DNA from 2 places in the Duganella sp. LjRoot269 genome. Region 2 is predicted to be linked to the other one. Evidence: predicted binding sites of a transcription regulator. Region 2 holds the regulator's gene; the other holds the start of a gene.

The links. Region 2 encodes FliA, which starts transcription of late flagellar genes. Its sites were predicted from a motif close to CTAAAGTTTNNNNNNNNNNNGCCGNTA; they were not measured.
Region 1: a site for FliA is predicted at 4,216-4,242, ahead of ACSQ3S_RS00375 (heme utilization protein). Genes of this name have one in related genera too.

The regions. Positions count from the first base shown of each region.
Region 1 is NZ_CAXUSL020000001.1:104,477-111,951, reverse strand. Features, by position in the region: gene ACSQ3S_RS00380 (heme utilization protein) at 1-3,947, shown strand, start outside; gene ACSQ3S_RS00375 (heme utilization protein) at 4,391-7,475, shown strand, end outside.
Region 2 is NZ_CAXUSL020000001.1:6,017,747-6,025,221, forward strand. Features, by position in the region: gene flgC (flagellar basal body rod protein FlgC) at 1-373, opposite strand, end outside; gene flgB (flagellar basal body rod protein FlgB) at 376-801, opposite strand; gene flgA (flagellar basal body P-ring formation chaperone FlgA) at 960-1,655, shown strand; gene flgM (flagellar biosynthesis anti-sigma factor FlgM) at 1,764-2,078, shown strand; gene ACSQ3S_RS26955 (flagella synthesis protein FlgN) at 2,086-2,562, shown strand; gene motD (flagellar motor protein MotD) at 2,577-3,350, opposite strand; gene ACSQ3S_RS26965 (flagellar motor protein) at 3,352-4,098, opposite strand; gene ACSQ3S_RS26970 (RNA polymerase sigma factor FliA) at 4,080-4,811, opposite strand; gene ACSQ3S_RS26975 (MinD/ParA family ATP-binding protein) at 4,873-5,670, opposite strand; gene flhF (flagellar biosynthesis protein FlhF) at 5,663-7,153, opposite strand; gene ACSQ3S_RS26985 (Rpn family recombination-promoting nuclease/putative transposase) at 7,303-7,475, opposite strand, start outside.

The sequences.
Region 1 (7,475 bases), 5.9 Mb from region 2:
CGCTGCGCAGCGCGCAGCTGGTGGGCTTGGCCACGGCGCAGGTCGCCGCGCTGTCGACCAATCAGATCGCCGCGCTGAGCACCGCCGCCGTGTCCGGCCTGACCACCAACCAGATCGTTGCGCTGACCACCGCGCAAGCAAGCTCGCTGAGCACCGCGCAAGTGGCCGGCCTGAGCACCAACGCCATCGCCGCGCTGGAAACGGCCGACTTCGCAGCACTGAAATCGGACGCGATCGCCGCCCTGAGCGTCAATCAGGTCAAGGCGCTGACCACGAATCAGGTGGTTGCACTGACCACGGCCGAAGCGGCCGCGCTGAGTACCGCGCAAGTGGCGGCCCTGTCGAGCGACGCCGTCGCCGCACTGGAAACGGCCGATCTGTCGGCCATCAAGACGGCCGCCATCGCCGCCCTGAGCTCCGCCCAGGTTGCCGCGCTGGGCACGACGCAAGTCAGCACCTTGGCCACCGCTTCGCTGGCCGCGCTGAGCACCGCCGGCATCGCCGCGCTGACCACCGACCAGGTCGTCGCGCTGACCTCGGCCCAGCTGAGCAGCATGAGCTCGGCGCAGGTCGCCGCGCTGTCGAGCAACGCCATCGGCGCGATTGAAACCGCCGATCTGGTCGGCCTGACCACCGCCAACGTGGCCGCGCTGCGCAGCGCGCAACTGGTTGGCCTGGCCACGGCGCAGGTCGCCGCGCTGTCAACCAACCAGGTCGCCGCGCTGAGCACCGCTGCTGTATTCGGCCTGACCACCAACCAGATCGTCGCACTGACCACCGCGCAAGCGAGCTCGCTGAGCACCGCACAAGTGGCCGGCCTGAGCACCAACGCCATCGCCGCGCTGGAAACGGCCGACTTCGCAGCACTGAAGTCCGATGCGATTGCCGCCCTGAGCGCCAATCAGGTCAAGGCGCTGACCACGAATCAAGTGGTTGCGCTGACCACGGCCGAAGCGGCCGCGCTGAGCACCGCGCAAGTGGCCGCGCTGTCGAGCGACGCCGTCGCCGCGCTGGAAACGGCCGACCTGTCGGCCATCAAGACCACCGCCATTGCCGCCCTGAGCTCCGCCCAGGTTGCCGCGCTGACCACCACGCAGATCAACAACCTGGCCACCGCCTCACTGGCCGCGCTGAGCACCGCCGGCATCGCCGCGCTGACCACCAACCAGGTCGTCGCGCTGACCTCGGCGCAGCTGAGCAGCATGGGTTCGGTGCAAGTCAACGCTCTGACCAGCAACGCCATCGGCGCGATCGAAACCGCGGATCTGGTCGGCCTGACCACCGCCAACGTGGCCGTGCTGCGCAGCGCGCAGCTGGCTGGCTTGGCGACCGCACAGGTTGCCGCGCTGTCGACCAACCAGATCGCCGCGCTGAGCACCGCCGCCGTGTCCGGCTTGACCACCAACCAGATCGTGGCGCTGACCACCGCCCAAGCGAGCTCGCTGAGCACCGCGCAAGTGGCCGGCCTGAGCACCAACGCCATCGCCGCGCTGGAAACGGCCGACTTCGCAGCACTGAAGTCGGACGCGATCGCCGCCCTGAGCGCCAATCAGGTCAAGGCGCTGACGACCAGCCAGGTCGTCGCACTGACCACGGCCGAAGCTGCCGCGCTGAGCACCGCGCAAGTTGCCGCGCTGAGCACCGCCTCGGTTGCCGCGTTGGAAACGGCCGACTTGTCGGCCATCAAGACGGCCGCCATCGCCGCTCTGAGCTCAGCCCAGGTCGCCGCGTTGGGCACTACGCAAGTCAACACGCTGGCCACCGCCTCGCTGGCCGCGCTGAGCACCGCCGGCATCGCCGCGCTGACCACCGACCAGGTCGTCGCACTGACCTCGGCTCAGCTGAGCAGCATGGGTTCCGCGCAAATCGGCGCCTTCTCCAGCAACGCCATCGGCGCGATTGAAACCGCCGACATCGTCGGCCTGACCACCGCCAACGTCGCCGTGCTGCGCAGTTCGCAGCTGGCAGGCCTGGCGACCGCACAGGTTGCCGCGCTGTCGACCAACCAGGTCGCCGCGCTGAGCACCGCCGCCGTGTCCGGTCTGAGCACCAACCAGATCGTCGCGCTGACCACCGCGCAAGCGAGCACCTTGGGCACCGCGCAGGTTGCCGCGCTGAGCACCAACGCCATCGCCGCGCTGGAAACGGCTGACCTTGCCGCCTTGTCGACCAACGCGGTTGCCGCGCTGAGCGCGAACCAGGTCAAGGCGCTGACCACCAGCCAGGTCGTGGCCCTGAGCACCGCCGAAGCGGCCGCGCTGAGCACCGCGCAAGTGGCCGCCCTGTCGAGCAACTCGATAGCCGCGTTGGAAACAGCCGACCTGTCGGCCATCAAGACGGCCGCCATCGCCGCCCTGAGCTCCGCCCAAGTCGCCGCGCTGACCACCGCGCAAGTCAACACGCTGGCCACCGCCTCGCTGGCCGCGCTGAGCACCGCCGGCATCGCCGCGCTGACCACCAGCCAGATCGTCGCGCTGACCTCGGCGCAACTGTCTTCGCTGGGCACCGCACAAGTGGTGGCGCTGAGCTCCAACAGCATCGGCGCGATCGAGACGGCCGACCTGGTTGGCCTGAGCACGATCGACGTCGCCGCGCTGCGCACCGCGCAGCTGGCCGGTCTGGCCACGGCACAGGTTGCAGCGCTGTCGACCGGCCAGGTCGCCGCGCTGGCCACCTCGGCCTTCGCCAGCGGTCTGAGCACTGCACAGATCTCCGCCTTGACCACCGCCCAGGCCGCATCGCTGAGCGTGAGCCAGGTTGCCGCGCTGTCGACCAACAACCTCGCCGCGCTGGCCACCGCCGCACTGGCTGCCTTCACCACCCAGGAAATCGGCGCGCTGACCGCCAACCAGCTGGGCGCGCTGAATTCCAGCCAGGGCGTGGCGCTGACCTCGACCCAGGTCGCCGCGCTGACCACCGCCCAGGCTGCCGGCCTGTCGACCGCGGCGCTGGCCGCGCTCGACACCGCCGACCTGGTCGCGCTGAGCACCGCCGCGATCGCCGCGCTGAGCACCAGGCAGTTCGTCACGCTGCGCACCGCTGAAATCGCCTCGCTCACCACCAACCAGGTGCACGCGATGACCTCGGCGCAACTGCATGCGATGACCACCGACCAGGTCCATGCGCTGACCACCACGCAGACCCAGGCGCTGTCGTTCCTGACCCCGGTCGCGCTGGACTTGAACGGCGACGGCGTGCAAACCACGGCGCTGGGCAAGGGCGTGCAGTTCGACCTGCTGGCCAACGGCAACAAAGTCAACACCGGCTGGACCGCCGGCGGCGACGGCCTGCTGGCCCTGGACCGCAACCATGACGGCGTGATCAACGACGGTAGCGAACTGTTCGGCTCCGGCACCACGCTGGCCAACGGCCAGAAAGCGGCCACCGGCTACCAAGCGATGGCGGAACTCGACACCAACGGCGACGGCACCATCGACGCCAAGGACAGCGCCTTCGCCGACCTGCGGGTCTGGGTCGACGGCAACACCGATGGCGTCAGCCAGGCCGACGAGCTGAAGTCGCTGGCCGACCTGGGCATCACCAAGCTCAACCTGGACGTCAAGGTGGGCGGGGCAGTCAACAACGGCAACATCCTGGGTCTGACCTCGACCTTCGAGACGGCCGACGGCGCCACCCATGCGGCGGCCGACGTGTGGTTCGCCACCACGCCGGCCAGCAACCTGAGCGGCAGCGTCAGCAACCTGGCGCAGGCGATGTCGGCCTTCGCCGGCTGCAGCACGCCGGCGGCCGCGGCGCCGAAGCTGGATATCCAGGGCAACGGCGTGGGCGGCAGCGTGGCCCAGCTGGCCGACGCGCTCAAGCAGTTCGACGCCAACGGCAAGCCGGTTCTCGGCGCCGAGAGCCAGGCGGCCACCGACAGCGCGCTGCGTCTGAAAGCGTTGCAGTCGCAGGGCGGCCACGGCTTCCTGGCGGCGCCCGGCAAGTAAAGTAGTACCCCGGCGCAAGCCGGATGTAGTGCCACGCGGCAGGGCTCAGGCCCTGCCGTTTGTCCCAAAAAAGTTGTTTTTGAGAAATCATGGCCCGGTTTTTGCATTGCACTGAGTAAACAAAAAAGCTTAATGCAGCGCAAAAAAGGGTCGCTTTGTACGTTCAGGGCGGTGGCCCGCCGGTTTTTGGGCCGTGATTGAATGAAACTATGCGCTGTTCCCTCGCTATTAAAATGTTAACCGGAGGCAAAATCATGGCTGGCGTATCCTAAAGTTGCCTTCGATATTGACGTTAAGAACTAAAGTGCGCGATTTCGTGATCACGCGCATGTAAAACGCAAAGAAATTCCAGTAGCACCCAATTCAGATGGAGCCGCGGGCGAGACCTGTCGGCTCCATCATCTGTCTGTATAGAACTGTGCAGTGCCCCAAGGAGAATGGAAATGAGCCTCGTAACAAGCATGAGTACCGACCAGATCGCAGCTCTGTCGACCCAAACCATTGCTGCCCTCGCTACCAGCGATATCGTAGCGCTCAATTCAGACCAGACTCGGGCATTGACGACCGATCAGGCGGTGGCGCTGACCACCACCCAGATCGCCGCACTGACCACCAAGCAAATGTCGAACGGCTTGACGACCGACCAGATCGTCGCGCTGAGTTCCAATCAGGTAGGTGTGCTGAGCTCGGCTCAGGTCAACGCCATGGCGACCGCCTACATTGCCGCCCTCGAAACGGCCGACTTCGCCGCACTGAAATCGGGTTCGATCGCCGGCCTGTCGACCGGCCAGCTGGCCGCGCTGACCACCGACCAGGTCGTCGCGCTGACCACCAGCCAGGCCAACGCGCTGAGCAGCGCCCAAGTCGCAGGCTTGAGCACCAACGACATCGTGGCCATGGAAACGGCCGATGTGCTGGCGCTGAAAACCGTCGTCATCGCCAGCCTCAGCACCAGCCAGATGGCCGCGCTGACCACCGACCAGGTAGCCAGCCTGTCGACCGCGCAAGTCGCGTCGCTGAGCACCGCCAACCTGGCATCCGGCCTGACCACCGACCAGATCGTCGCCATGAATTCCAACCAGCTGGGCACGCTGAGCACCGCCCAGTTCGGCGCGCTGGGCACCAGTGCCGTGGCCGCGATTGAAACGGCCGACCTGGTCGCCCTGAAAACCAGCCTGATCGCATCGATCAAGTCGTCGCAGCTGGCAGCCCTGACCACCGACCAGCTGTCGAACCTGACCACCACCCAGATTTCCGCGCTGACCACCGCCAGCATGACCGCGCTGAGCACCGACCAGGTCGTCGCGCTGACGTCCAACCAGGCTGCCGCGCTGACGTCGCAGCAAATCGGCGCGCTGTCGACCAACGCCATCGCCGCGATTGAAACGGCCGATCTGGCCGCGCTGAAGACCGCCGTCATCGCCGGCCTGTCGACCGCCCAGGCCAAGGCCCTGACCACCGACCAGATAGTGGCGCTGAGCGCCGGCCAGGTCGGCGCGCTGAGCACCGGCCAGGTGGCCGCGCTGGGTACCGCCTCCATCGCCGCGATTGAAACGGCCGACATCGGTTCGCTGAAGAGCGCCGCCATCGCCGCGCTGAGCACCGCGCAGACCGCCGCGCTGACCACCGACCAGATCGGCGCACTGGGTACCGCGCAAGTGGCGGCCATCACCACTGCCAACGTTGCCGCCCTGACCACCGACCAGATGGTGGCCCTGACCTCGAACCAGCTGGGCGTGCTGAGCACCGCGCAATTCGGCGCACTGACGACCGGCGACGTGGCCGCCATCTCCACCGCCAACATCGTCGGCCTGAAAACCGCGATCATCGCCTCGCTGAAGACCGCGCAGCTGGCGGCGCTGACCACCGATCAACTGTCGAACCTGACCACCAACCAGGTCGCCGCCATCACCACCGCCAACATCGCGGCGCTGAGCACCGACCAGGTTGTCGCGCTGACGTCCAACCAGTTCGGCGCCCTGAGCTCGGCCCAGGTGAGCGCCTTCAGCACCAACGACATCGCCGCCATTGAAACGGCCGACCTGGCCGCACTGAAAACCGGCGTCATCACCGCGCTGACCAGCAGCCAGACCAAGGCCCTGACCACCGACCAGATCGTCGCCCTGAGCAGCAGCCAGGTCGGCGCACTGACCAGCGGCCAGGTCGCCGCGCTGGGCACCGACGCCATCGCCGCGATTGAAACGGCCGACCTCGGCGCGTTGAAGACCTCGGCCATCGCCGCGCTGAGCACCGCGCAGACCGCCGCGCTGACCACCGACCAGATCGTCGCGCTGAGCACCGCGCAAGTGGCCTCGATGACCACCGCCAACCTGGCCTCGGGTCTGTCGACCGACCAGATCGTGGCGCTGAGCTCGAACCAGCTGGGCGCGCTGAGCACCGCGCAATTCGGTGCGCTGTCGACCCAAGACATCGCCGCCATCGAGACCGGCGACATCGTGGGCCTGAAAACCGCGATCATCGCCTCGCTGAAAACCGCGCAACTGGCGGCTCTGACCACCGACCAGCTGTCGAACCTGACCACCAGCCAGATCGCCTCGATCACCTCGGCCAACATCGCCGTGCTGACCACCGACCAGGTTGTCGCCCTGACGTCCAACCAGATCGGCGCCCTGAGCTCGGCGCAACTGAGCGCCTTCAGCACCAACGACATCGCCGCGATTGAAACGGGCGACATCGGCGCGCTGAAATCGGCCGTCATCGCCGGCCTGACCAGCAACCAGACCAAGGCCCTGACCACCGACCAGATCGTCGCCCTGAGCAGCAGCCAGATCAGCGCGCTGTCGAGCTCGCAAGTTGCCGGCCTGAGCACCGCCGCCATCGCCGCGATTGAAACGGCCGACGTCGGCGCGCTCAAAACGGCCGCCATCGCCGCGTTGAGCACCGCGCAGACCGCCGCGCTGACCACCGACCAGATCGTTGCGCTGAGCACCGCGCAGGTCTCGGCTTTCACCACCGCTGATCTGGCTGCAGGCCTGACCACCGACCAGATGGTGGCGCTGAGCTCGAACCAGCTGGGCGCGCTGAGCACCGCGCAATTCAACGCGCTGTCGACCGGCGACGTGGCCGCCATCTCGACCGCCAACATCGTCGGCCTGAAAACCGCGATCATCGCCTCGCTGAAGACCGCGCAGCTGGCCTCGCTGACCACCGACCAGCTGTCGAACCTGACCACCAGCCAGATCGCCGCCATCACCACCGCCAACATCGCGGCGCTGAGCACCGACCAGGTTGTCGCGCTGACGTCCAACCAGTTCGGCGCCCTGAGCTCGGCGCAGCTGAGCGCCTTCAGCACCAACGATATCGCCGCGATTGAAACGGCCGACATCGGCGCGCTGAAATCGGCGGTCATCGCCGGCCTGACCACCAGCCAGACCAATGCCCTGACTACCGACCAGGTGGTGGCGCTGAGCAGCGCCCAGATCGGCGCCTTGAGCAGCGCCCAAGTCGCCGGCCTGAGCACCGCCGCCATCGCCGCGATTGAAACGGCCGACGTTGGCGCACTGAAAA
Region 2 (7,475 bases):
TCTTGGCCGCGTTCATGGTCTCGACGTTGGTTTGATAGGAGCGCGAGGCCGACAGCATGTTGACCATCTCGTCGACCACGTTGACGTTGGGCATGGTCACATAGCCCTTGTCGTCCGCCATCGGATGCTTGGGGTCGTACATCTGCTTCATCGGCGACTGGTCCTCGACCACCTGCTTGACCCGCACGCCGGTGGAGGCGCCGCCATCGGTCGGCGTGGTGGCCTCGAACACCACCTGGCGCGCGCGGTAGGCCTCGCCGCTGGCGCTGGTGGCGCTGTCGGCATTGGCCAGGTTGGACGCCACCACGTTCAGGCGCTGCGCCTGCGCGCTCATGGCCGAGCCGGAAACATTAAAAATATTAAACAGCGACATGATCAGCTACCTCCCTGTATCGCCGCCATCATGGTCTTGATCTGGGCGTTGATTGCGGTGATGCCGGCCTCGTAGCGGACGGCGTTATCGGCGAACTGGTTGCGCTCGACGTCCATGTCGACCGTGTTGCCGTCGACGGCCCCCTGCACCACGCCGCGGTACAGCAGCGGCGTGCCGTCCGCCATCGTGGTGCCGTCTTGCCGGGGGTTGGGGAAATGCTTGCCGGCGGTGGTCTTCAGCGTGGCGTTGGCGCTCGGGCTGGCCTTGTCCAGCGCGGCCTGCAGCGCGCTGGTGAAGTCGATGTCGCGGGCCTTGTAGTTGGGCGTGTCGCCGTTGGCGATGTTCGAGGCAAGCACGGTCTGCCGCTGCGAGCGCAGGCTCAGCGCGGCTTCGTTGAAACGCATGTAATCGTCGAGTTTCCCAACCATGACATCCCCCAATGGACGAACTTGTTATGACAGGATCGATGATACGGAGGTCTTCCTGGTAACCATCGGGCGATAAGCACATGCTTTTCGGTCCTATTCAAGGCTTCAAGTTCAGGCCGCCAGAATATGATGGCAACATTGAAGGGGAAACCTACGCCATGAAATCAAGCCGACTCTTACTTCCCGCCGCCCTGCTCACGCTGACCGTGGCGGCGCACGCCCAGCCCGCCTATCAGGACGCGGCCGCGCTCAAGCGCACCGTCGAGCAGTTCCTGCAGGTGCAGAGCGGCGGCCTGCCCGGCCAGGTGACGGTGACCGTGGGCGCCATCGACCCGCGCATGAACCTGGCCGCCTGCCCCGATCCGCAAGCTTTCTTCATGCCCGGCGCGCGCGCCTGGGGCAAGACCACCGTCGGCGTGCGCTGTGCGACACCGGCGGCCTGGACGGTATATATTCAAGCCAACGTCACAGTGGTGGGCGACTACATCGCCAGCGCCGCGCCGCTGGCCCAGGGCCAGGCCATCGCCGCCAACCAGCTGGTGACCTTGAAGGGTGATTTGACAATGTTGCCTGCAGGTATAGCCACCGACATGGCGCAGGTGATCGGCCGCAGCACCAATATTTCGCTGCCGCCGGGCACCCCGCTGCGGCTCGACACGCTGCGCAGCAAGCCGGTGGTGCAATCCGGACAACTGGTGCGGCTGGTGTCCAGCGGCAACGGCTTTTCCGTGTCGGCCGAGGCGCGCGCCATGAGCACGGCGGGCGACGGCCAGGTGGTACAGGTAAAAACTTCCGGTGGGCAACAAATCACCGGGATCGCCAAGGCGGGCGGGCTGGTGGAGGTGGCGTTCTGACGGGCGCCAGGGGTCTGGAGCAAGGGGCGGCGCTAAAGTTTTGCGGGACGCCGCCGTTACATACTCAGATCCCGGAGTTTCGTACTCCTACCCGAGAAGGATATGGCTGTGAAAATTAACGATACATTAAAGAGCACGACCGGCTTGCCGTCGTCGACGCCCGCTTCGACCTCGACCGCGCGCGGCGCGGACAAGGCGGCGGCACCGTCGACCGCGGCAACCTCGGACAGCGTGCGCCTGTCGCCCCAAGGGCAGGCATTGGCGGCCAGTGCGGCCAGCGGCAACGGCGCGGTGTTCGACACGAAAAAAGTCGAACGCATCAAGCTGGCGATTGCCGATGGCCAGTTCCAGGTCAACTCGGAAAAAGTGGCGGATGGCTTGCTCGATACGGTCAAGGATCTGCTGCACTCAAGGAAACGATAGGACCATCATGTCAACCGCTACCCCGCTGAACAGCCTGCGCGAAGAACAACAGATCATGACGACCCTGCTGGGCGTCCTGAAGCAGGAGCAGCAATACCTGGTGGCGGCGGACCTCGACAGCCTGACGGCCGTCACGACCAAGAAATCGGCCCTGGTCACGCAGATGACCTTGTTGTCCGCCCAGCGCCACCGCGCCCTGGGCAAGGCCGGCTACCCGGCACAGGAATCGGGCATGGATGCGTGGATCGCCGCCAGCGGCGCCGATGCCGCCGAAGCGGCCCCGCTGTGGAAAACGCTGCTGGAGCAAAGCCGCGAAGCCAAGGAACTGAACCGCATCAACGGCATGTTGATCAACAAGCAGATGGGCCATACGCAGGGAGCCTTGCAGGCGTTGCGTCCGCAGGGCGGCGCGGCGAATAATTTCTACGGCCCCGGCGGCATGTCCACCACCCTGCCCCGCAGCCGCGGCTTCCTCGCCGGCTAAGCTTCTTACTTTCCTTATTGCGCCGGCGCCTGCGTCGGCAATTCCGTTACCGTATCCGGCAGTCCCGACAGTATCGTCACCGCCACGCGGCGGTTGCGCGCGCGGCCGATCGCGTTGTCGTTGGACGCCACCGGCACGTTCGAACTGAAGCCGACCGCGGTCAGGCGCTCCGGCGCCACGCCGGCGTCGATGAACAGCCGCACCACGCTGCTGGCGCGCACCGCCGACAATTCCCAGTTGGACGGGAACAGCGCGTTGCGGATGGGCTGATTGTCGGTATGGCCCTCGACCTGCACATTGTGCTCGTCGTTTTTCAGCAGGCCGGCGACGGCGCGCAGCGCTTCGGTCGACTCATTGGTCAGGCGCGCGTCGCCCGGATCGAACAGCACCGAGGCGTTGATCTCGACGCTGACGCCGCGGCTGTTCTGCGTCACGCGCACCTTGCCCTCCTTGACCAGCGGCGCCAGCGTGGACAACAAGTCCTGCGCCAGCTTGGTCATGTGCTCTTTTTCCTTGCGCAGCATCTCGGTGCGGCGCTTCAGGCCTGGATTGGGGATCGGCAGGTTCTGGATCTGCGTGTTAATCGGCTGTGCCGCGCCAGCGCCGCCGAAGGCATCGCCCAAGGCGTCGGAGAAAACCTTGTATTTTCCGATATTGACGGAGGAGATCGCGTACATGACGACGAAGAACGCGAACAGCAGCGTGATGAAGTCGGCGTAGGAGATCAGCCATCGCTCATGGTTCTCCGGTTCGTCGTCGAACTTCCTGCGCGCACGCCGGTACTGCATGTCAGTGCTCCCGCAGCAGCGTGGCGATGCGTTCGTCGATGACGCGCGTGTGGTCGCCGGTGGCGATGTCGTAGAACACGGCGGCGGCGATTTCCTGCTGGTGCACTTCCTGCGTGACGATGGCCTTGAGCTTGTTGGCGATCGGGTAGAACAGCAGGTTGGCCAGCCCGACGCCGTAGATCGTCGAGACGAAGGCGACCGCGATGCCGGAACCGAGCTTGCTCGGATCGGTGAGGTTTTCCATCACGTGGATCAGGCCCAGCACCGCGCCCAGGATGCCGATGGTCGGCGAGTAGCCGGCCGCCGATTCCCAGATGCGCACCGCCTGTCTTTCCTCGGTTTCGTAGGCGGTGATTTCGGTGTCGAGGATCTGGCGCAGCTTGTCGGGATTGATGCCGTCGACGATCAGGCGCAGGCCCTTGGTGTTGAACTGGTGCTTGGAGGCGAGCATGTAGCGCTCCAGCGACAGCAGGCCGTCGCGGCGCGCGGCCAGGTTCCAGGCGTTGATGTCGCGCGCCAGCACGGCGCGGGTGTCGGCCGGCGGCGCGAACACCAGCCGCAGCATCTGCAGGCCGCGCACAAAGGTGCGGAAGCGGGTCTGCAGCAGCACGGCGCCGAAGGTGCCGACCACCACGATCGCAAACGCGGCCGGCTGCAGCAGCGAAGAGAGCTTGCCGCCTTCAAGCGACTGGCCGATGACGATGCCGGCCAGCGCCAGCAGCACCCCGGCTACGCTGGCCCAGTCCAAGACCGCTCCCGGAGTGAGGCGCGCAGGCGCGCCACGGCTTGCGTGTGCAGCTGCGACACGCGCGATTCCGATACGCCCATCACGGCGCCGATTTCTTTCAAGTTGAGCTCCTCCTCGTAGTACAGCCCCATCAGGATCTTCTCGCGCGGCGGCAACGCGTCGATGGCGTCGATCACGGCCTGGCGGAAGTCGCCGTCCAGCAGCGAGCGCAATGGGTCGCTGTCTTCATCCGAGCAGTAACGGTCGAGGAAGCTGTCGTTGCCGTCGTCGTCGTGGAAATCCTCGTAGTACACCAGCTGGTGGCCGCCGCCGTCGGACAGCATTTCCTGGTAGTCGGCCAGCGACAGCTTGAGCATCTTGGCCACTTCCGACTCGGTCGGCGGATGGCCCAGGCGCTGCTGCAGGGTGCTCATCGCGGTCTCGATCTTGCGCATGTTCTGACGCATGGAGCGCGGCAGCCAGTCGCTGTTGCGCAGTTCGTCGAGCATGGCGCCGCGGATGCGCAGCACGGCGTAGGTTTCAAACTGGGCGCCATGGGTTTCCTCGTAACGGCTGATGGCGTCGAGCAGGCCGATCATTCCGGCTTGCACCAGATCGTCGACTTCGACGCTGGGCGGCAGTTTCGCCTTCATGTGATGGGCCAGGCGCTTGACCAACGGCATATGCTCCGTCAGCAAAGAATCCTTGTCCGCTTTCCCTTTGACCGTGTACATAGGCTGTTTTTGTGTTAATTGAGCGCCAAAATAATGCTGTTACTCCTCAAGGAAACGCCTTCTATTGGAATGAAGGCGAGCCAGCCAGCGCGAAGCGCCCCGCCAGTTGACGAAACGCCACCGAAGCCCCGGCCAGCGGAAACGCATCGACCACCGCACGCCCCAAGCGTGCCGCGCGCTGCAGGTATTCATCCGCCGGCACCGATCCCATCGAAACGAGGTTCACGGCGAGGTATCGGCTGGCTGCCTGTGCCATATTATCGTATACCACCTTTGCCTCCGATTCGGAAGCCCCGGTGACCAGAATTCCGAATGGACGGCGTCCCAGCTCCTGGTTCAGGCGCTTGATCATACTGTACGCGGCCTTGATCGAGGTAGCGCTATTCGATACCTGGACCACGATTTCCGAACTGGCCATGACCGGCACCGGGAAAGCCTCGCCGTCGAATTCGCCGTCGACGATGACGATGCCGGTCTGCTTGGCCAGCACGTCGAAAGCCTTGGCAAGGCGGCGGGTTTCGTCAGGGCCGCAGCGCGGCTGGCCGCGTGTCATCGACGCCACAGCGAAGCCTTGCGGCACCTGGTGTATCACCTGATTCAGTCCGCATTCCTGGCGCGCCACGTTGAGCAGGCTGGCGCCGCCGTCGACGCCGAGGCGCGAGGCCACGCCGTGGGCGCTGGCGCAGGCGTCGACCAGCAGCACGTCGTTGCCGGCGCGGGCCAGCGAGGCGCCCAGGTTGACCAGCATGGCGCCCTTGTCATCCTGCGGGGTGGCCGACAAAAAAGTGACGATGCGGGGCTTGGGCCCCGCCAGCATGCGGCGCAGTCCCTCCGCCTGGTCGAAATCGAAATTAGCCAAGGTGCACCTCGCGCAGCGCGCCGGCGTTGCCCGCATTGCTCATCAACAGCGGCAGTTCGGCGTCCAGGTATTGGCTGTTGACGACGTCGCGCTTCAGCTTGAAAGCGCGGTCGATCAGATAGGCCGGATCGGCCAGGTGCAGGTCTTCCGGCACGCGCTGGCCGTTCGACACGTAGAACAGGTTCAGTTTCTGGCGGATCACCACGTCCAGCACGTTGCCGATGGCGGCCGCTTCATCGAGCTTGGTCATGATGCAACCGGCCAGGCCGCTGCCCTGATACGCGCGCACCACTTCGTTCAGGGTTTCCTGGGTGGCGGTGGCGTTCAGGCACAGCAGGCGCTTGACGTCGGAGCCGGCGCCTTGCAGCATCGACACCTGCTCGGTGACCATCTGGTCGCGCTGGCTGACGCCGACGGTGTCGATCAGCACCGTGTGCTTGTTTTTCAGTTCCTTCAACGCGATACGCAGGTCGGCCTCGTCCTTCACCGAGTGCACCATCACGCCGAGGATCTTGCCGTAGATGCGCAGCTGCTCGTGGGCGCCGATACGATAGGCGTCGGTGGTGATCAGGGCCAGCTTGTCCGGGCCGTGGCGCATCACGCAGCGCGCGGCCAGCTTGGCGGTGCTGGTGGTCTTGCCGACGCCGGTCGGGCCGACCAGCGCGAACACGCCGCCCTGGTCGATCAGCGCTTCTTCGTTGGCCATGGTCGACAGGTTGCGGGTCAACACGGTCTTGATCCAGCGCAGGCTGTCGGCGGCGTCGCGGTTGGCGGGCATCTTGTCGAGCAGGTAGCGCGCCAGGCTGGCGGAGAAGCCGGCGGCCAGCATTTCGCGCAGCACGGCGGCTTTCTGCGGTTCGCGCGCCTGCGTCGCGCCCCAGGAGATTTCGGCCAATTGGGTTTCCATCATGCCGCGCATGGCGCGGATTTCGCTCATCATGCCGTGCATTTCGGCGGCGGCGTTTTCCTTGGCGCTGGCGACGGCGGCGGCCACCATCGCGGCGATCTGGTCGACGTCGACCGATGCCTTGGCCGGCGCTGGCGCGGCAGCGGCGGCGGCCTTGGTGGCGGTGGCGAACGACGAAGCCGAAGCCACCACGCGGCGCACCGGTTGCGCTGGCAGGGATGGCTGGGCGGCTGGCGCCGGCGTCGGGTAGTTGGTTTCCATGCGCGGCTCGAAGCGGGAATCGGTACGCGATTCCATGCGCGGTTCCATGCGTGACTCAAAGCGCGGCTCGATACGCTGGTCGGCGCGGCCTTGCGGCACGGCGGTATTCAGGTCGAGCGACGGCGCCGGATCGGCCATCGGCGTATGGGGCGCCGGCATGGCCAGCGAGGCGGCATCGTCGTTGGCGAGGGCGAGAATTTCAACACCACCGTCGGCCTGGCGGTTGGACAGGATCACGGCATCGGGGCCGAGCGATTCGCGGACTTTGCGCAGCGCTTCGCGGGACGTCGGTGCGGTAAATTTTTTCACGTTCATGGCCGTCTCTCAGGGAACTGGATGGAGCAGCGCGTCTTCCGGATGAGACGCCTTTACTCGACAGTGCCATTATTGACGATGCACTCTGGAAACGATCCATTGAACAGGGGGGCAAATGGGCCGCATTTCGCTATTGCGGCCGGGGCGGCCTAGCCGCTCCGAAAAACCTCGGCCAGCGACCGCGCATCGACAAAGTTCGCGCCCCAGACGGACAGTTGTTCCGCGGTCGCCGTAGCCAACCGCTCCCGCACATCCCCACCGAGCTCGCCGAAGCGCCTTGCCAGCAACTCGGCAAGCAACTCCGCCCGCCCTTCTTGCCGTC